Regions from separate parts of the Enterobacter cloacae subsp. cloacae ATCC 13047 genome, predicted to be linked through region 2. Evidence: predicted binding sites of a transcription regulator. Region 2 holds the regulator's gene; the other holds the start of a gene.

Region 1 (7,988 bases), 1.6 Mb from region 2:
GGAGGTGCTGTCACTCTGTCCGAAGTGCGGGCACGATCAGTTCCAGCGTCGGCCGTTTGAGCCCTAGGTAAAAGCAAAACTGTTTGCGCCCTCTCCCTGTGGGAGAGGGCCGGGAAGAGGGCATCAGGCCGCAAAAGGTAAAAGCAAAACGGCAACCACGTTGCCGTTTTTAGTGTTTGCACCCTCTCCCCGTGGGAGAGGGTTGGGGTGAGGGCATCAGGCCGCACTATAGTATGCGAGCCTCTCCGCCAGCAAATCCACAAACGCCTGCCGATCGATATCCACCATTAGCGTGGTATTCGGTTCATTGCCCGTCAGCGAATAGTAATCCACCACCGTCATCCCCTGGGTGTATTTCCCCTGGGTCTCCACACCAACCCAGCGCTCTACCGTGGTAAACATCTCAGGCTTCAGCAGCCAGGCAATGGTGCACGGGTCATGCAGCGGCGCGCCGTGGAATCCCCATTTCTCGGCTTTGTGATATTCCATAAAGAAGTCGAGCAGCTCGGCCACGGTCGTGGCAACCGGGTTGCCAATCGCACGAAAACGCTCGATGTCATTCGTCATAATCTGCGCCCGGTGGGTAACATCCAGTCCGGCCATCACAATCGGCAAGCCCGACTGGAAGACGATCTCCGCCGCTTCCGGGTCGACAAAGATGTTGAACTCCGCCGCAGGCGTCCAGTTACCCAGCCCCATGGCTCCGCCCATAATCACGATACGGGCAATTTTGCTGTGCAGTTCAGGATGGCTGTTCAGCAGCAGCGCAACGTTGGTTTGCGGGCCCGTTGCTACCAGCGTGACGGGTTCAGCACTCTCGCGTAGTACCTTTGCCATCAGCTCCACGGCGGTACAGGATTGCGGGGCGAAACCCGGTTCCGGCAGCGCCGGGCCGTCCAGGCCGCTTTCTCCGTGTACGTTGTCGGCAATGATCAGTTCACGCATCAGCGGTTTGACCGCGCCACCGGCCACGGGAATATCGGGGCGCTTTAGCAAGGTCAGCATACGCAGGACGTTGCGCAGGGTTTTATCCGGCGTCTGGTTGCCGGCAGATGAGGTGACAGCTTTGACTTCAAGTTCAGGGGAGGCAAGTGCAAGGACGAGGGCAATCGCGTCATCATGACCCGGATCGCAATCGAAAATAATAGGCTGTGCCATAGCGTTCTCCATACGTAGCGTTATTTTGTGACAAGGTTAACGCTGCAATGTGACGCCGACGAGAAGCAGAGATTGAAAGCGTGAGACAGTGCGCAATCCGAAGATTGCGCACTGAGATGATTAATGCAGGATTTTAGCCAGGAAGTCTTTAGCGCGTTCGGATTTCGGGTTGGCGAAGAAATCTTCTTTCGGCGAGTCTTCAACGATCTTGCCTTCATCCATAAAGATCACGCGGTTTGCCACTTTGCGGGCGAAGCCCATTTCGTGGGTCACCACCATCATGGTCATCCCTTCGTGGGCCAGTTCAACCATGACGTCCAGCACTTCGTTGATCATTTCGGGATCGAGTGCGGAGGTCGGTTCGTCGAACAGCATTGCCACCGGATCCATACACAGCGCGCGAGCAATCGCCACACGCTGCTGTTGGCCCCCGGAAAGCTGTGCCGGGAACTTATCGGCGTGCGCAGAAAGCCCCACGCGATCCAGAAGCTTCAGCCCTTTCTCACGCGCCGCTTTTTTGTCACGCTTAAGCACTTTCACCTGCGCCAGCGTCAGGTTCTCGATGATGGAGAGGTGAGGGAACAGTTCAAAATGCTGGAACACCATCCCTACGTGGGAGCGAAGCTGGGCAAGGTTGGTTTTCTTGTCGTTCACTTTGGTGCCGTTAACAACAATTTCACCCTGCTGCACAGGCTCCAGACCATTAACCGTTTTGATCAGCGTCGATTTACCGGAACCGGACGGCCCGCACACTACCACCACATCACCTTTTTTGACTTCGGTGGAGCAGTCGGTCAGCACCTGAAAGTGCCCATACCATTTAGAAACATTTTTCAGGGAAATCATTATACCGTCCTTTTCTTCAGCCAACTGACCAACAGCGACGCGCTTAAACTAATCACAAAATAGACCGCACCTGCGAAGAGCACCATCTCAACCTGCGTACCATCGCGCTCACCGATGGTGGACGCGGTACGGAAGAAGTCTGCCAGGCTCAGGACATATACCAGAGAGGTATCCTGGAACAGCACGATGCCCTGGGTCAGCAGGAGGGGAACCATGGCGCGAAACGCCTGCGGCAGAATAATGAGTTGCATGGACTGCCAGTGGGTCATCCCCAGCGCCAGCGCCGCGCTGGACTGCCCGCGGGAGATACTCTGTATGCCCGCACGGATGATCTCGGAATAGTAAGCGGCCTCAAACATGGAGAACGCAACCATCGCGGAAATCAGGCGGATATCGGTTTTCGGTGACAGTCCCAGAACGTTTTGCAGGAATCCGGGAACAATCAGGTAAAACCACAGCAGCACCATCACCAGCGGGATAGAACGGAAAACGTTAACGTAGGCAGTGGCAAACCAGGCGAGCGGTTTAAAGCTCGACAGGCGCATTACCGCCAGCAGGGTGCCCCAGACGATACCGACGATGATGGCGATCGCCGTGATTTTTAAGGTGATCACCAGGCCATCCAGCAGGTACGGCATGGAAGGAACAATGGAACTCCAGTCAAATTCGTACATTATTTGCCCCCCAGATTGCCCGGCAGGCGAATTTTGCGTTCAACCAGGTTCATCACCAGCATGATGAAAGCGTTAATCAGAACATACGCGAGCGTAATTGCCGTGAAGGATTCCCACGCGTGGGCGGAATAATCCAGCAGTTTACCCGCCTGCGCCGCCATATCGACCAGACCGATCGTGGAGGCGATGGCCGAGTTTTTGACCAGGTTCATCATCTCTGAGGTCATCGGTGGAACAATGACGCGGTAGGCGTTAGGCAGCAGGACGTAGCGGTAGGTTTGTGGCAGCGTTAACCCCATCGCCAGACCCGCGTTCTTTTGTCCACGCGGCAGCGACTGAATAGCGGCGCGTACCTGCTCGCACACGCGCGCGGCGGTAAACAGCCCCAGACACATCATCGAGGAGACAAAGAACTGTACGTTAGGATCCAGTTCCGACTTGAACCACATGCCAATATTTTCCGGCAGCAGTTCAGGAACGACCAGATACCAGGTAAAGAACTGCACGATCAGCGGAACGTTACGGAACAGTTCCACATACAGCGTGCCGATAGAAGAGAGAAAACGGTTAGGGACGGTGCGCAGAATACCGAACAGTGAACCGACAAGGAACGCAATAATCCACGCCGTTATCGATAACGCAACGGTAACCTGAAAGCCGCTCCACAGCCAGCCAAGATAGGTTGTGTTGCCGAACGGGGCTTGTTGCAGAAATATGCCCCAGTTCCAGTCTATTGACATAATAAACTCCAGAAAAAAAAGGGTAGCAGAGCTACCCTCGAAGATTGGTGAGAAGCTCATTTTTCGCGCTGAGTGGGGAACGACCACTCAACGTATAGTCTGTCCATGCTTCCCGACAATCGAGAGGGCAGGAGATCCTGCCCCTGTAGTTCTAATTAGTTAAGAGCCTTGTCATTTGGTGATTTGAACAGTGCTTTCATGTCGTCAGACAGTTCAAAGTTCATGTTGAGATTTTTGGGTGGAATTGGGTTCTTGAACCATTTGTCGAACCATTTTTCCGCTTCACCGGAGGTTTGCACCTGGGCGATGGTGTCATCGATCAGCTTCTTAAACTGCGGATCGTCTTTACGCAGCATACAGCCGTAGGCTTCTTTCGACTGGGCGGTACCAACGATATCCCAGTTGTCCGGCTTCTTCGCTTTTGCACGTTCGCCAGCCAGCAGAGCATCATCCATCATAAACGCGACGGCACGGCCACTTTCCAGCGTACGGAAGGAGTCACCATGGTCTTTCGCGCTGATGATGCGCATATCCATTTTCTTCTCGTCGTTCAGCTTGTGCAGCAGCACTTCTGAGGTTGTCCCGGAGGTCACAACAACGGCTTTGCCTTTCAGGTCAGCAAAATCTTTGATGTCACCGCCTTTTTTGGTCAGCAGACGGGTCCCCACCACAAAGATGGTGTCGGAGAAGGCGGCCTGTTTCTGACGCTCAAGGTTGTTGGTGGTGGAGCCACACTCAAAATCGAAGGTGCCGTTTTGCAGCAGTGGGATACGGTTCTGCGAGGTGATTGGAATCAGTTTTACCTGCAGGTCGGGTTTGTTCAGCTTTTTCTTCACGGCCTCAACGATGGCGTTAGAGTAGTCCTGTGAATAGCCCACGACTTTTTGCGTGTTGTCGTAGTAAGAGAACGGGACAGAAGATTCACGGTGGCCGACCACGATCACGCCGTTTTTGGCAATCTTGTCGAGAGTGCTGCCGGCTGCCGGCGCGTCTTCAGCGTGTACAACGCCTGCGGACATCCCCATTACCAGCATTGCTGTGGCCAGTTTACGTAATTGCATACCCAACTCCTTTTTTATCAGCGTCAGTGACGCATTGATACCCATTGTGATGTTGTTATATCTCGCGCTATGCGAGTGCAGTGTTATGCAAGCTTGTTAACATTTAGTCTGGCTTAATGTAAAGATTTTGCTGCGTTATTGTTTATTTTTGCGAAGCGCGCCGCACCATTCCGAGGCAGAAATCTCTCGTTGCACCGTTTCGGTGCTACCGGCGATCTATACTGGTGCGACAAGGTTGCACACGAAGCCAAACTGCGTTTACCTGAATAAACAAAGCAATAGGCGTGCCAGAATTGAAATTTGGGAGGGAACTGTCGGGTGGCGGCTACGCCTTACCCGACCGACGAAGCGAAATGTAGGCCGGGTAAGCGTCAGCGCCACCCGGCAACAGAAGGTAAGATTAGCGACGACGCTGACGAAGGCTCATCAGCACAGCCCCAAAGCCAAACAGGGCGGTCAGGATCCACAGCGGCCAGTTGCCGGTGCGGGCATATGGCGTCAGGCCGCTTGTCGGCGTGACTTTAGCCGTCAACACGTCGCGCGTAAACTGCGGGATCATGGCCTGAATTTCTCCCCGCGGTCCAATCACGGCGGTGATGCCATTGTTGGTGCTGCGCAACAGCGGACGCGCCAGCTCCAGTGAACGCATCCGCGCCATCTGGAAGTGCTGCCACGGACCAATCGACTTACCGAACCAGGCATCATTAGAGATGGTCAGCAGGAAGTCCGTATCCGGACGGAAGTTGTCGCGCACCTGTTCACCGAGGATGATCTCGTAGCAAATGGCCGCCGTCAGGGCAAAGCCGTGTGCATGCAGCTGCGGCTGCACATACGGACCCCGACTGAAGGAGGACATTGGCAGGTCAAAGAACGGTGCCAGCGGACGCAGTATCGATTCCAGCGGAACAAACTCGCCAAACGGAACAAGGTGATTCTTGTTATACCGGTCAGTCGAGGTGTAGCTGTACTCGCTGTCTTTGCCGAGCGTAATGATGGTGTTGTAGGTATCGTAGCGGTTCTGCTGATTCAGACGCGCATCCACAATCCCGGTGATCAGCGTACTGCCGCGCGCGCGCAGCAGATCGTTCATCATGTTGAGAAACGGCTGCTGGTTAATTTCCAGATCCGGAATGGCAGATTCAGGCCAGATGATCAGCTGTGATTTACCCATCACCTCTTCAGTGGCGTTGGCGTAAATTTTCAGCGTGTTCAGCAGCTCTTTTTCATCCCACTTCATCGCCTGCGGAATATTTCCCTGCACCATCGATACCTGTGTGGCGCGCTCTGGCATCAGGGTATACCACTGGATATAACGCAGCGGGAAGGGCAGAGCGAAAAGGACCAGCGCCACCACTAGTGGTTTCCAGTTACGCGTGACCAGCGCCAGCACCAGCAGGCCGCTCACCACCATCAGCAGGAAGTTAATGGCTTCAACGCCCATTACCGGCGCCAGACCTTTCAGCGGGCCGTCAATCTGGCTGTAGCCAAACTGCAGCCACGGGAAGCCGGTCAGCACCCAGCCGCGCAGAAACTCGGTGATCTGCCAGACCACGGGAGCCGCAATGGCAACGCGCAGCCAGCTGGTTTTAGGCCACAGGCGGGAAAGAATGCCCGCAAACAGACCGGTGTAGAGCGAGAGATAGGCGGCCAGCAGAACCACAAGGAAGACGTTAACCGGCCCCGGCATACCCCCAAACTGGGCGATGCTGACGTAGACCCAGTTGATGCCGGATCCAAACAGCCCCAGCCCCCAGAAGTAGCCAATGGCTGCAGCCTGAACGGGACGACGATTCAGGGTTAACCCCTGTAACCCCATCAGGGAGAGAATGGCTGCAGGCCAGATATCGTAAGGAGAAAAAGCCAGCGTACCGCTGGCTCCGAGTAACAGCGCCAGCAGCAAACGGACGCGCTGGCGTTCAAGCAGTGGGGCAAATGCCATTTACATTAATCTTCCAGTTTTGGCACCGGTGAGTCGTCCGGCGTTCTGACATGAACCTGTATAATACGTCGGCTGTCGGCCATCGCCACTTTGAACTGGTAACCATCGATGTCAACGGTTTCGCCGCGGGCAGGAAGATGACCAAAGGCCTGCATCACCAGCCCACCAATGGTATCCACCTCTTCATCGCTGAAGTGGGTGCCGAAGGCGTCGTTGAAATCCTCAATGGAGGCCAGGGCGCGAACGGTCCACGTGTGGCGGCTAAGCTGACGGAAGTCGATATCTTCTTCTTCGTCATACTCGTCTTCGATCTCGCCCACGATCAGCTCAAGAATATCCTCGATCGTGACAAGGCCTGACACGCCGCCAAATTCATCAATCACAATCGCCATGTGGTAACGCTGGGAGCGAAACTCTTTCAGCATCCGATCCACACGTTTACTTTCCGGCACAACCACGGCCTGGCGTAACACTTTTTCCATGCTGAAGGCTTCGGCATCGCTGCGCATAAACGGCAGCAGATCTTTGGCCATCAAAATCCCTTCGATGTGATCTTTGTCTTCGCTGATGACCGGGAAACGGGAGTGAGCGGATTCGATAATCACATCGAGGCATTCATCAAGGCTCTGGTTACGTTTCAGGGTAATCATTTGCGAGCGGGGGATCATGATATCGCGAACGCGCTGGTCGGCGATGTCCATTACCCCTTCGAGCATTTCGCGCGTATCTTCGTCGATAAGATCGTTTTGCCCGGAATCACGAATCAGCTCCAGCAGTTCATCACGGTTTTTGGGCTCACCATGGAAAAGCTGGCTCAGAATGAGGGAGAAAAATCCCTTTTTACTGTTTGTCGTGTCGCTACTGTGTGAATTGTCGTCGCTCATGGCGTTTGTTAAGGGTTCTCTCGTCAGTTCAATGTTTACCGCCGCGCTATTTCCTTACGCGGCGGCATGTTAGTCAGTCGGTTGTCTGACTATTCTTTCTCGGCAATGTACGGATCCTCATAGCCCAGAGCAAGCATTATCTCTGTCTCAAGGGACTCCATCTCTTCCGCTTCGTCATCTTCAATATGATCGTAGCCCAGCAGGTGCAGGCTTCCATGGACAACCATATGCGCCCAGTGGGCCTCGAGCGGCTTTTGCTGCTCTTTGGCTTCCTGTTCCACCACCTGACGGCAGATGATCAGATCGCCGAGCAGCGGCATTTCAATACCCGGTGGGGCTTCGAACGGGAAAGAGAGCACGTTGGTTGGCTTATCTTTCCCGCGGTAGGTCAGGTTAAGCTCATGGCTTTCTGCTTCATCCACCAGGCGAATCGTGACTTCTGACTCTTCCTGAAACTGGGGGATAACAGCATCCAGCCATTTCTGAAACTGCGCCTCTTCTGGCATGCCGGAATTATCTTCACAGGCCAGCTGTAAATCGAGGATCACCTGACTCATTTCTGTTCTTGCTCCTGCGCTTCGCGCTTACGTTCTGCGGCCAGTTCGGCCTTACGCTTCTGATCGGCCTCTTCCCAGGCTTCATAGGCGTTAACGATACGCGCGACCACCGGGTGGCGTACCACGTCT
Region 2 (7,988 bases):
ACAGGAAAAATACCTCAAAACGATCCATGTCTCGGCGGTCACGCTGGGGAATATCTTCAACGATATTATCGACATGGATAAGATGGAGCGCCGTAAAGTCCAGCTTGATAACCAGCCGGTTGATTTCACCAGCTTCCTTGCCGATCTGGAAAACCTGTCCGGCCTGCAGGCGCAGCAGAAGGGGCTGAGCTTTGTCATGGAGCCAACCCTGCCGCTGCCGCACAAAGTGGTCACGGACGGCACGCGTCTGCGCCAAATCCTCTGGAACCTGATCAGTAACGCGGTGAAATTTACCCAGCAGGGGCAGGTGGCGGTGCGTATCCGCTATGACGAAGGAGACATGCTGCACTTTGAGGTGGAAGACTCAGGCATTGGCATTCCGCAGGAAGAGCAGGACAAAATCTTTGCCATGTATTATCAGGTGAAGGACAGCAACGGTGGTAAGCCTGCTACCGGCACGGGCATTGGCCTTGCGGTATCGAAACGGCTCGCGAAGAGCATGGGCGGTGATATCACCGTGGCCAGCCAGGCGGGCAAAGGCTCTACCTTTACGCTGACGGTGCATGCCCCGGCGGTGGCAGAAGAGGTTGAGGATACCTTTGAACAAGACGATATGCCGCTCCCGGCGCTGCATGTTCTGCTGGTCGAAGACATCGAGCTGAACGTGATTGTGGCGCGCTCGGTGTTGGAAAAACTGGGTAACAGCGTGGACGTGGCGATGACCGGTAAAGCCGCGCTGGAGATGTTTAAACCGGGCGAATATGACCTCGTCCTGCTGGATATTCAACTGCCGGACATGACCGGGCTGGATATCTCCCGTGCGCTGACAACGCAGTATGCTGCCGATGAACTGCCGCCGCTGGTCGCGCTGACGGCCAACGTCCTGAAAGATAAAAAAGAGTACCTCGATGCCGGTATGGATGATGTGCTCAGCAAGCCGCTGGCGGTGCCTGCTCTGACCGCCATGATCAAGAAGTTCTGGGATACCCATGATGAAGAGGAGAGCACCATGACGTCTGTTGATAGCGCGAAGGCCCAAACGATTCTGGATACTGCGATGCTGGAGCAGTACATCGACCTGGTTGGCCCAAAACTGATTACCGATGGTCTGGCCGTGTTCGAAAAAATGATGCCTGGCTACCTGAGCGTGCTGGAGTCCAACCTGACCGCACGCGATCAGAAAGGCATTGTGGAAGAAGGGCATAAGATCAAAGGCGCTGCTGGCTCTGTCGGGTTACGCCACTTACAGCAGTTGGGACAACAGATTCAGTCACCTGATTTACCGGCATGGGAAGATAACGTGGGTGATTGGGTCGAAGAGATGAAACAAGAGTGGCAGAACGATGTGGCGGTGCTAAAAGCCTGGGTGGATGCCAGAAAAAAATGACCCCGGCTTAACCGGGGTGCGCGAATACTGCGCCAACACCAGGGAAATCGTGGCTGCGCCTGATTTTTCGTGTTGTTTTCGCATGGGCGCCGCCTGAAAATTTAGGCCGCACGCAGATAAGATAGCAAATCTTAAATGGTTTGTTACATGAATCAGTGAAATGTGTGAAGCATAGCGTTTTAATCAAAATTAATTATGTGCTTCAGCAAGTTGCAAAGAAGGAACGTCAGGATGAAAAAGGTTGGTGTCGTACTGAGCGGATGCGGTGTTTACGATGGTTCAGAAATTCATGAAGCCGTCATCACGCTGCTGGCCCTGGCAAGGCAGGGGGCGGAAGCGATCTGTTTCGCGCCAGACAAAAAGCAGGCAGATGTGATTAATCATCTGACCGGAGAGGCCATGGCGGAAACCCGTAACGTACTGATTGAAGCGGCGCGTATTGCGCGTGGCGATGTCCACCCCCTTATTCAGGCGGACGCCGCTGAGCTCGATGCGTTAATCGTGCCGGGCGGGTTTGGGGCGGCCAAAAATCTCAGTACCTTTGCTTCAGAAGGGGCGGCGTGTCAGATCGATCCCCATTTAAAAGTGCTGTCGCAAGCAATGCATGCGGCAGGTAAACCGCAGGGCTTTATCTGTATCGCGCCGGCAATGCTGCCTAAAATTTTTGATTTCCCGCTGCGGCTGACAATCGGCACCGATATTGATACCGCAGAAATCATCGAGGAGATGGGCGGCGAGCACGTACCTTGTCCGGTGGATGACATTGTGGTGGATGAAGACAACAAGGTCGTTACCACACCTGCCTGGATGCTGGCGCAGAATATTGCCGAGGCTGCTGCAGGCATCGAAAAACTGGTGGCCAGAGTGCTGGTGTTGACTGAATGAGTCGTAAATTCGGCGCAGGCGCGTGGGTGAAACGCGCCCTGTTGCGCATCGTTCTCGTGCTCGCGGTATTCTGGGGGGGCGGACTCGCCTTATTCAGCATTATGCCGGTCCCGTTTTCGGCCGTGATGGTCGAGCGTCAGCTTGGGGCATGGCTCAGTGGTGATTTCAGCTATGTGGCCCACTCGGACTGGGTAAGTATGGATGAGATCTCACCGTTTATGGGGCTGGCGGTCATTGCGGCAGAGGATCAGAAATTCCCGGAACACTGGGGGTTTGACGTGGCGGCAATCGAGAAAGCGCTGGCGCACAATGAACGCCACGAAAACCGCGTCCGTGGGGCATCGACATTATCGCAGCAAACCGCAAAGAATCTGTTCCTGTGGGACGGTCGCAGCTGGGTACGAAAAGGGCTTGAAGCGGGGTTGACGCTGGGGATGGAAACGGTCTGGAGCAAAAAACGCATTCTGACCGTCTATCTCAATATTGCTGAGTTTGGCGATGGCGTGTTTGGTGTTGAGGCCGCCGCGCAGCGCTATTTCAATAAACCGGCCAGCCGACTGAGTATGTCCGAAGCGGCGCTCCTGGCTGCCGTCTTGCCTAATCCCATCCGCTTTAAGGCTAATGCCCCTTCAGGGTACGTGCGAAGCCGTCAGGCATGGATCATGCGCCAGATGCGTCAGTTAGGCGGGGAAGGGTTTATGCAGCGTAATAAGCTAATGTAGCGGGCAAGCGCAGCGCCACCCGCCAGCGGGGCTGAAATTAATCCTCGTCAAAGCCGGCGTTAAACAGCGCAATCACCGCCGCCAGCGCTTCCTCTTCCTGTGGGCCGGTGGCTTCGACTTCAATCTGGCGACCTTTGGCGGAGTCCAGCATCAGCAGCGCAATGACGCTGTTTGCTTCCGCTTCGGTCCCTTCATCATTTCGCAGCAGAACTTCCGCATCGAAACCCTGCATCAGTTCAAACAGCTTCATTGCCGGGCGTGCGTGCATGCCCAGCTTATTGGTGATCTCAACGGTTTGTTTTACGGTCATGTTTTACGTTTTTCCAGCGTGCGATGACGGGACTGAACGTTCTTTCCGCGTGAACGGAAATAGTCGGCCAGCTGTTCGGCGATATAGACCGAACGATGTTTACCGCCGGTACAGCCAATCGCCACCGTCAGATAGCTACGATTGTTTGTCTCCAGCATAGGTAACCATAGCTCAAGGTAGCTTCGCGTCTGGTAGATAAAATTGTGAACTTCTGTGTGCCTGTCGAGGAACGCCGCGACGGGTTTATCCAGACCGGTCATTGGACGCAGTTTCGGATCCCAGTGTGGGTTTGGCAGGAAGCGCACGTCGAAAACATAATCCGCATCGATAGGTATGCCGTGCTTAAAGCCGAATGACTCAAACACCATTGTCAGTTCACGCTCGCGTTTGCCCAGTAAACGGGTACGCAGCATTTCTGCCAGCTCGTGAACGGACATTTCGGAGGTGTCGACAATCAAATCGGCACGTGAGCGCAGGGGCTCCAGCAGGTCGCTCTCTTCGTCGATTGCGCTCTCCAGAGAGAGGTTCTTGCTGGAAAGCGGGTGCAAACGACGGGTATCGCTGTAGCGACGGATCAGCGTGTTGCGGTCCGCATCAAGGAACAACAGCTGAGGTGAAAAGGTGTCCGGCAGGTTGCTCATCGCCTGTTCAAAGATTTCTGGCGATTCAGGCATGTTACGGACGTCGATGCTGACGGCGGCAGAGATTTGTCTGTCTGCAAGGGTGCGCGCCAGCTCGGGCAGCAGTACCACCGGCAGGTTATCTACGCAGTAAAAACCCATGTCTTCCAGCGCGCGCAGGGCGACGGATTTCCCCGACCCTGAACGGCCACTGACAATCATCAGCACCATGTTCCGTTTCTCCTCAGGACAACAGATGTGAAGGCCATCTCCTGGTTATGCCTCATCCTGACTGCCTTCTGCTTCAGTGATAATTTCATAAAGCTCTTCATCACTTTGCGCTGAGCGCAGTCGACGGCAGATGGTTTTATCGGCCAGGCGTTTAGCGACCAGTGAAAGCGTATGCAGATGGGTTTTCGTCTGATCGGCAGGAACCAGCAGCGCGAAGAGGAGATCAACGGGCTGGTTATCGATGGCATCAAAGGCAATAGGCGTTTCCAGTTGCACAAACACACCGACGGCACGCAGGGTGTCCTCTTCCAGTTTGCCATGCGGGATCGCAATGCCGTTGCCGATACCGGTACTGCCCATTTTTTCACGGGTCAGGATGGCTTCGAATACGACCTGCGGTGGCAGGCCCAGCTGTTTTGCGGCCAGTTCACTGATAATCTCCAGCGCACGTTTTTTGCTCTGGCAGTGAACGCCACTGCGGGTACATTCCTGGTTAAGGACATTGCTCAATTGAAGAGCGGAATCGTTGTTCATCATAATTTCACCTAAGCGCTAACTGTACAAATGGCCTGTTGTGCTCCACAACAGGCCTTCCTGCACCCGTTAACTGCCCGGACAATTAGTGTTGTTTCAGTTTATCTTTATGTTTATTGAGCTGTCTTGCAAGCTTATCAATCAAGCCGTCGATAGCAGCGTACATGTCTTGCCCTTCCGCACTGGCGTGGAGTTCGCCCCCATTGACATGCAGGGTTGCATCCGAGATATGAGTCACTTTCTCCACTTTCAACACAATATAGACCTGATTGATCCTTTCGAAATACTGCTCGAGTTTTGCGAATTTCGTGTTCACAAAGTCGCGTAAGGCTTCAGTAATTTCGACGTTTTGTCCAGTGATGTTGAGCTGCATAGTGTCTTCCTTATCGGTTGTGTCAGACCAGCTGTTTACGCTGGTTAGACGGCGGAATGGATAAAGACTCTCGATACTTCGCAACAGTACGACGTGCCACCATAATACCCTGGTCGGACAGCATGGTGGTTAACTTACTGTCGCTCAGTGGCTTCGCGGGGTTCTCCGCGGCGATCAACTTCTTCACCAGTGCACGAATCGCCGTTGACGAGGCTTCGCCACCGCCTTCGGTATTCACATGGCTGGAGAAGAAATACTTAAGCTCAAATATACCGCGAGGACTGTGCAGATACTTCTGCGTGGTCACGCGGGAAATCGTTGATTCATGCATCTCGACGGCCTGGGCGATATCCGCCAGCACCATCGGTTTCATATACTCTTCGCCCTGCTCAAAGAAAGCCTGCTGTTGTTCGACGATACAGCGGCTCACACGCAACAGCGTATCATTGCGGCTCTCCAGGCTTTTGATTAACCAACGCGCTTCCTGCAGATTGCTACGAATATACTGGTTGTCGGCGTCGTTACGCGCGCTGGTGCACATGGAGGCATATTGCTGATTGATTTGCAGGCGAGGAATGCTGTCTGAATTGAGTTCAACGACCCAGCGGCCGTTGTGTTTTCTGACCAGCACGTCAGGTATGACATATTCAGGCTCACTGGTCTGGATCGACTGGCCGGGGCGAGGATCGAGCGACTGAATCAGATTAACCGCCTCTTTCAGCACCTCTTCTTTCAGACGCGTAACGCGCATCAGGGTACGGAAATCATGGTTAGCCAGCAGATCCAGATGATCGCTGATGATTAAGCGGGCTTCATCGATCCAGGGCGTCTCTTTGCTGAACTGCGAAAGCTGGATCAGCAGACAGTCGCGCAGGTCTTTCGCTGCTACGCCCACCGGGTCGAAACGCTGAATGCGCTTCAGAACGGCTTCTATCTCTTCAAGTTCAATCTCGTCATCGCCCATGCTTTCCAGAATATCGTCCAGCGTGACGGTCAGATAGCCGGTGTCGTCAACGGCATCGACAATCGATGTAGCAATCGCGCGATCGGTATCGGAGAAAGGGGTCAGCTCCACCTGCCACATCAGATAATCCTGTAGTGACTGGGTGGTTTCACCCTGATAGACCGGTAGCTCATCGTCCTGGTAGTCTGCACGCGTGCCGGAAGGGGTTCCGGCGGTGTAGATTTCATCCCAGCTGGCATCCAGCGGAAGCTCGTCCGGCATCTCTTTTTGTTCGAGTGCATCGGCGGTATCGAGGGCTTCAGTGTCCTGTGATTGCTGAGTGTCTACCTCGTCATGAAGATCGGCTTGCTCCAGCAGCGGATTGCTGTCCAGCGCTTGCTGGAGCTCCTGCTGGAGTTCTAATGTGGACAGTTGCAACAGGCGAATCGCCTGCTGTAACTGCGGCGTCATCGCCAGTTGTTGGCTGAGCCTTAATTGCAAACCTTGCTTCATGTTCAGAGCATTTTTCTCCGGTTCGGCGTTACGTTACCTCTACCCTATCAGAGTCTGAAGTCTTCCCCAAGATAGACGCGCTTAACATGATCATCTTCGAGGATCTGCTGTGGCGTACCGTGGGCGATCAGGTTGCCCTGGCTCACGATATACGCACGTTCACATACGGCCAGTGTTTCACGGACGTTGTGGTCAGTAATCAACACGCCAAGACCGCTGTCGCGCAGATGCTCAATAATACGTTTAATGTCGATAACGGAGATGGGGTCAACGCCTGCAAATGGTTCATCCAGCAGGATGAACTTCGGGTTTGCTGCCAACGCGCGTGCAATTTCAACACGGCGGCGTTCCCCCCCGGACAGCGCCTGCCCAAGGCTATCGCGCAGGTGCTCAATGTGAAACTCTTCCATCAGCTCGTTGGCGCGATCCTGACGCTGTTCGCTGGTCAGGTCGTCACGAATTTGCAGAACGGCCATCAGGTTATCGAAGACGCTAAGGCGACGGAAAATGGAGGCTTCCTGCGGCAGGTAGCCAATACCCCGGCGCGCGCGCGCGTGCAGTGGCAGAAGGCTGATGTCTTCATCATCAATGATGATGTTACCGGCATCGCGTGGGACAATACCCACGACCATGTAGAAGGTCGTGGTTTTACCTGCACCGTTTGGACCAAGCAGGCCAACAATTTCGCCGGAGTTGACGGTCAGACTGACATCTTCCACGACACGGCGGCCCTTATAGGCCTTCGCGAGATTTTTTGCAGTTAATGTTGCCATAACGAATTAGTTACTCTTCTTCTGTGCCGGGGCCTGGCCCTTGCCTTTGTCCTGCAGCTGAGACGGCACTAACACGGTGGTGACGCGTTTGCCTTTCTCGCTGGAGGCCTGCATTTTTTGCTCTTTCACCAGATAGGTGATTTTATCGCCGGTGATATTGCTATCGAGCTGTTCCAGATAGGCGTTACCGGTAAGGATGACCAGATCTTTCGCCAGTTCATAATGCATGTGGCTGGCATGGCCCTTCACTGGCTTGCCGTTGTCCTGCATCTGGTAGAACGTGGCCGGGTTGCCGTAGCCATCAATGATCTCTTTGCCCTGTTCGCCACCTGGACGGGTAACGACCACCTTATCGGCGTTAATCTTGATGGTGCCCTGGGTCATAACCACGTTGCCGGTAAAGGTAACGACATTACCTTGCATATCAAGAGACTGCGTATCGGACTCGATATGGATCGGCTGTTCGGTATCGCCAGTAACAGCAAGCGCGGGAAGACTGGCCGCCAGCATCGCGCTGGCGATAATTACTTTAAGGCTGAGTTTGTTTGTTTTGAATTTCATAGGAGGTTCTAACCTTTTCAATCAGCTCGGCGTTTTTGCTGCGTAAGTTCCCGCGCATTCTTAAACCGCTGGAATTAAATGTTGTGCCGTACAGAGTGACCAGATCCTGCGACGTCACATCCTGAGTAACCAGGTT

What was found. Region 2 encodes sigma-54, which starts transcription at its own class of promoters, with help from an activator protein. Its sites were predicted from a motif close to GTTGGCACANNTTTCGCTNT; they were not measured.
Region 1: ECL_RS15015 (amino acid ABC transporter substrate-binding protein) is a predicted target of sigma-54. The motif match lies at 4,752-4,771, and genes of this name have one in related genera.

The regions. Positions count from the first base shown of each region.
Region 1 covers NC_014121.1:3,103,225-3,111,212, reverse strand. Annotated here, with positions in the region: gene ECL_RS15040 (zinc ribbon-containing protein) at 1-67, shown strand, start outside; gene rihA (pyrimidine-specific ribonucleoside hydrolase RihA) at 217-1,158, opposite strand; gene ECL_RS15030 (amino acid ABC transporter ATP-binding protein) at 1,279-2,004, opposite strand; gene gltK (glutamate/aspartate ABC transporter permease GltK) at 2,004-2,678, opposite strand; gene ECL_RS15020 (amino acid ABC transporter permease) at 2,678-3,418, opposite strand; gene ECL_RS15015 (amino acid ABC transporter substrate-binding protein) at 3,574-4,479, opposite strand; gene lnt (apolipoprotein N-acyltransferase) at 4,880-6,418, opposite strand; gene corC (CNNM family magnesium/cobalt transport protein CorC) at 6,424-7,302, opposite strand; gene ybeY (rRNA maturation RNase YbeY) at 7,392-7,859, opposite strand; gene ECL_RS14995 (PhoH family protein) at 7,856-7,988, opposite strand, start outside.
Region 2 covers NC_014121.1:4,699,431-4,707,418, reverse strand. Annotated here, with positions in the region: gene arcB (aerobic respiration two-component sensor histidine kinase ArcB) at 1-1,387, shown strand, start outside; gene elbB (isoprenoid biosynthesis glyoxalase ElbB) at 1,619-2,272, shown strand; gene mtgA (monofunctional biosynthetic peptidoglycan transglycosylase) at 2,269-2,994, shown strand; gene npr (PTS phosphocarrier protein NPr) at 3,032-3,304, opposite strand; gene rapZ (RNase adapter RapZ) at 3,301-4,155, opposite strand; gene ptsN (PTS IIA-like nitrogen regulatory protein PtsN) at 4,201-4,692, opposite strand; gene hpf (ribosome hibernation promoting factor) at 4,775-5,062, opposite strand; gene rpoN (RNA polymerase factor sigma-54) at 5,085-6,518, opposite strand; gene lptB (LPS export ABC transporter ATP-binding protein) at 6,566-7,291, opposite strand; gene lptA (lipopolysaccharide ABC transporter substrate-binding protein LptA) at 7,298-7,852, opposite strand; gene lptC (LPS export ABC transporter periplasmic protein LptC) at 7,821-7,988, opposite strand, start outside.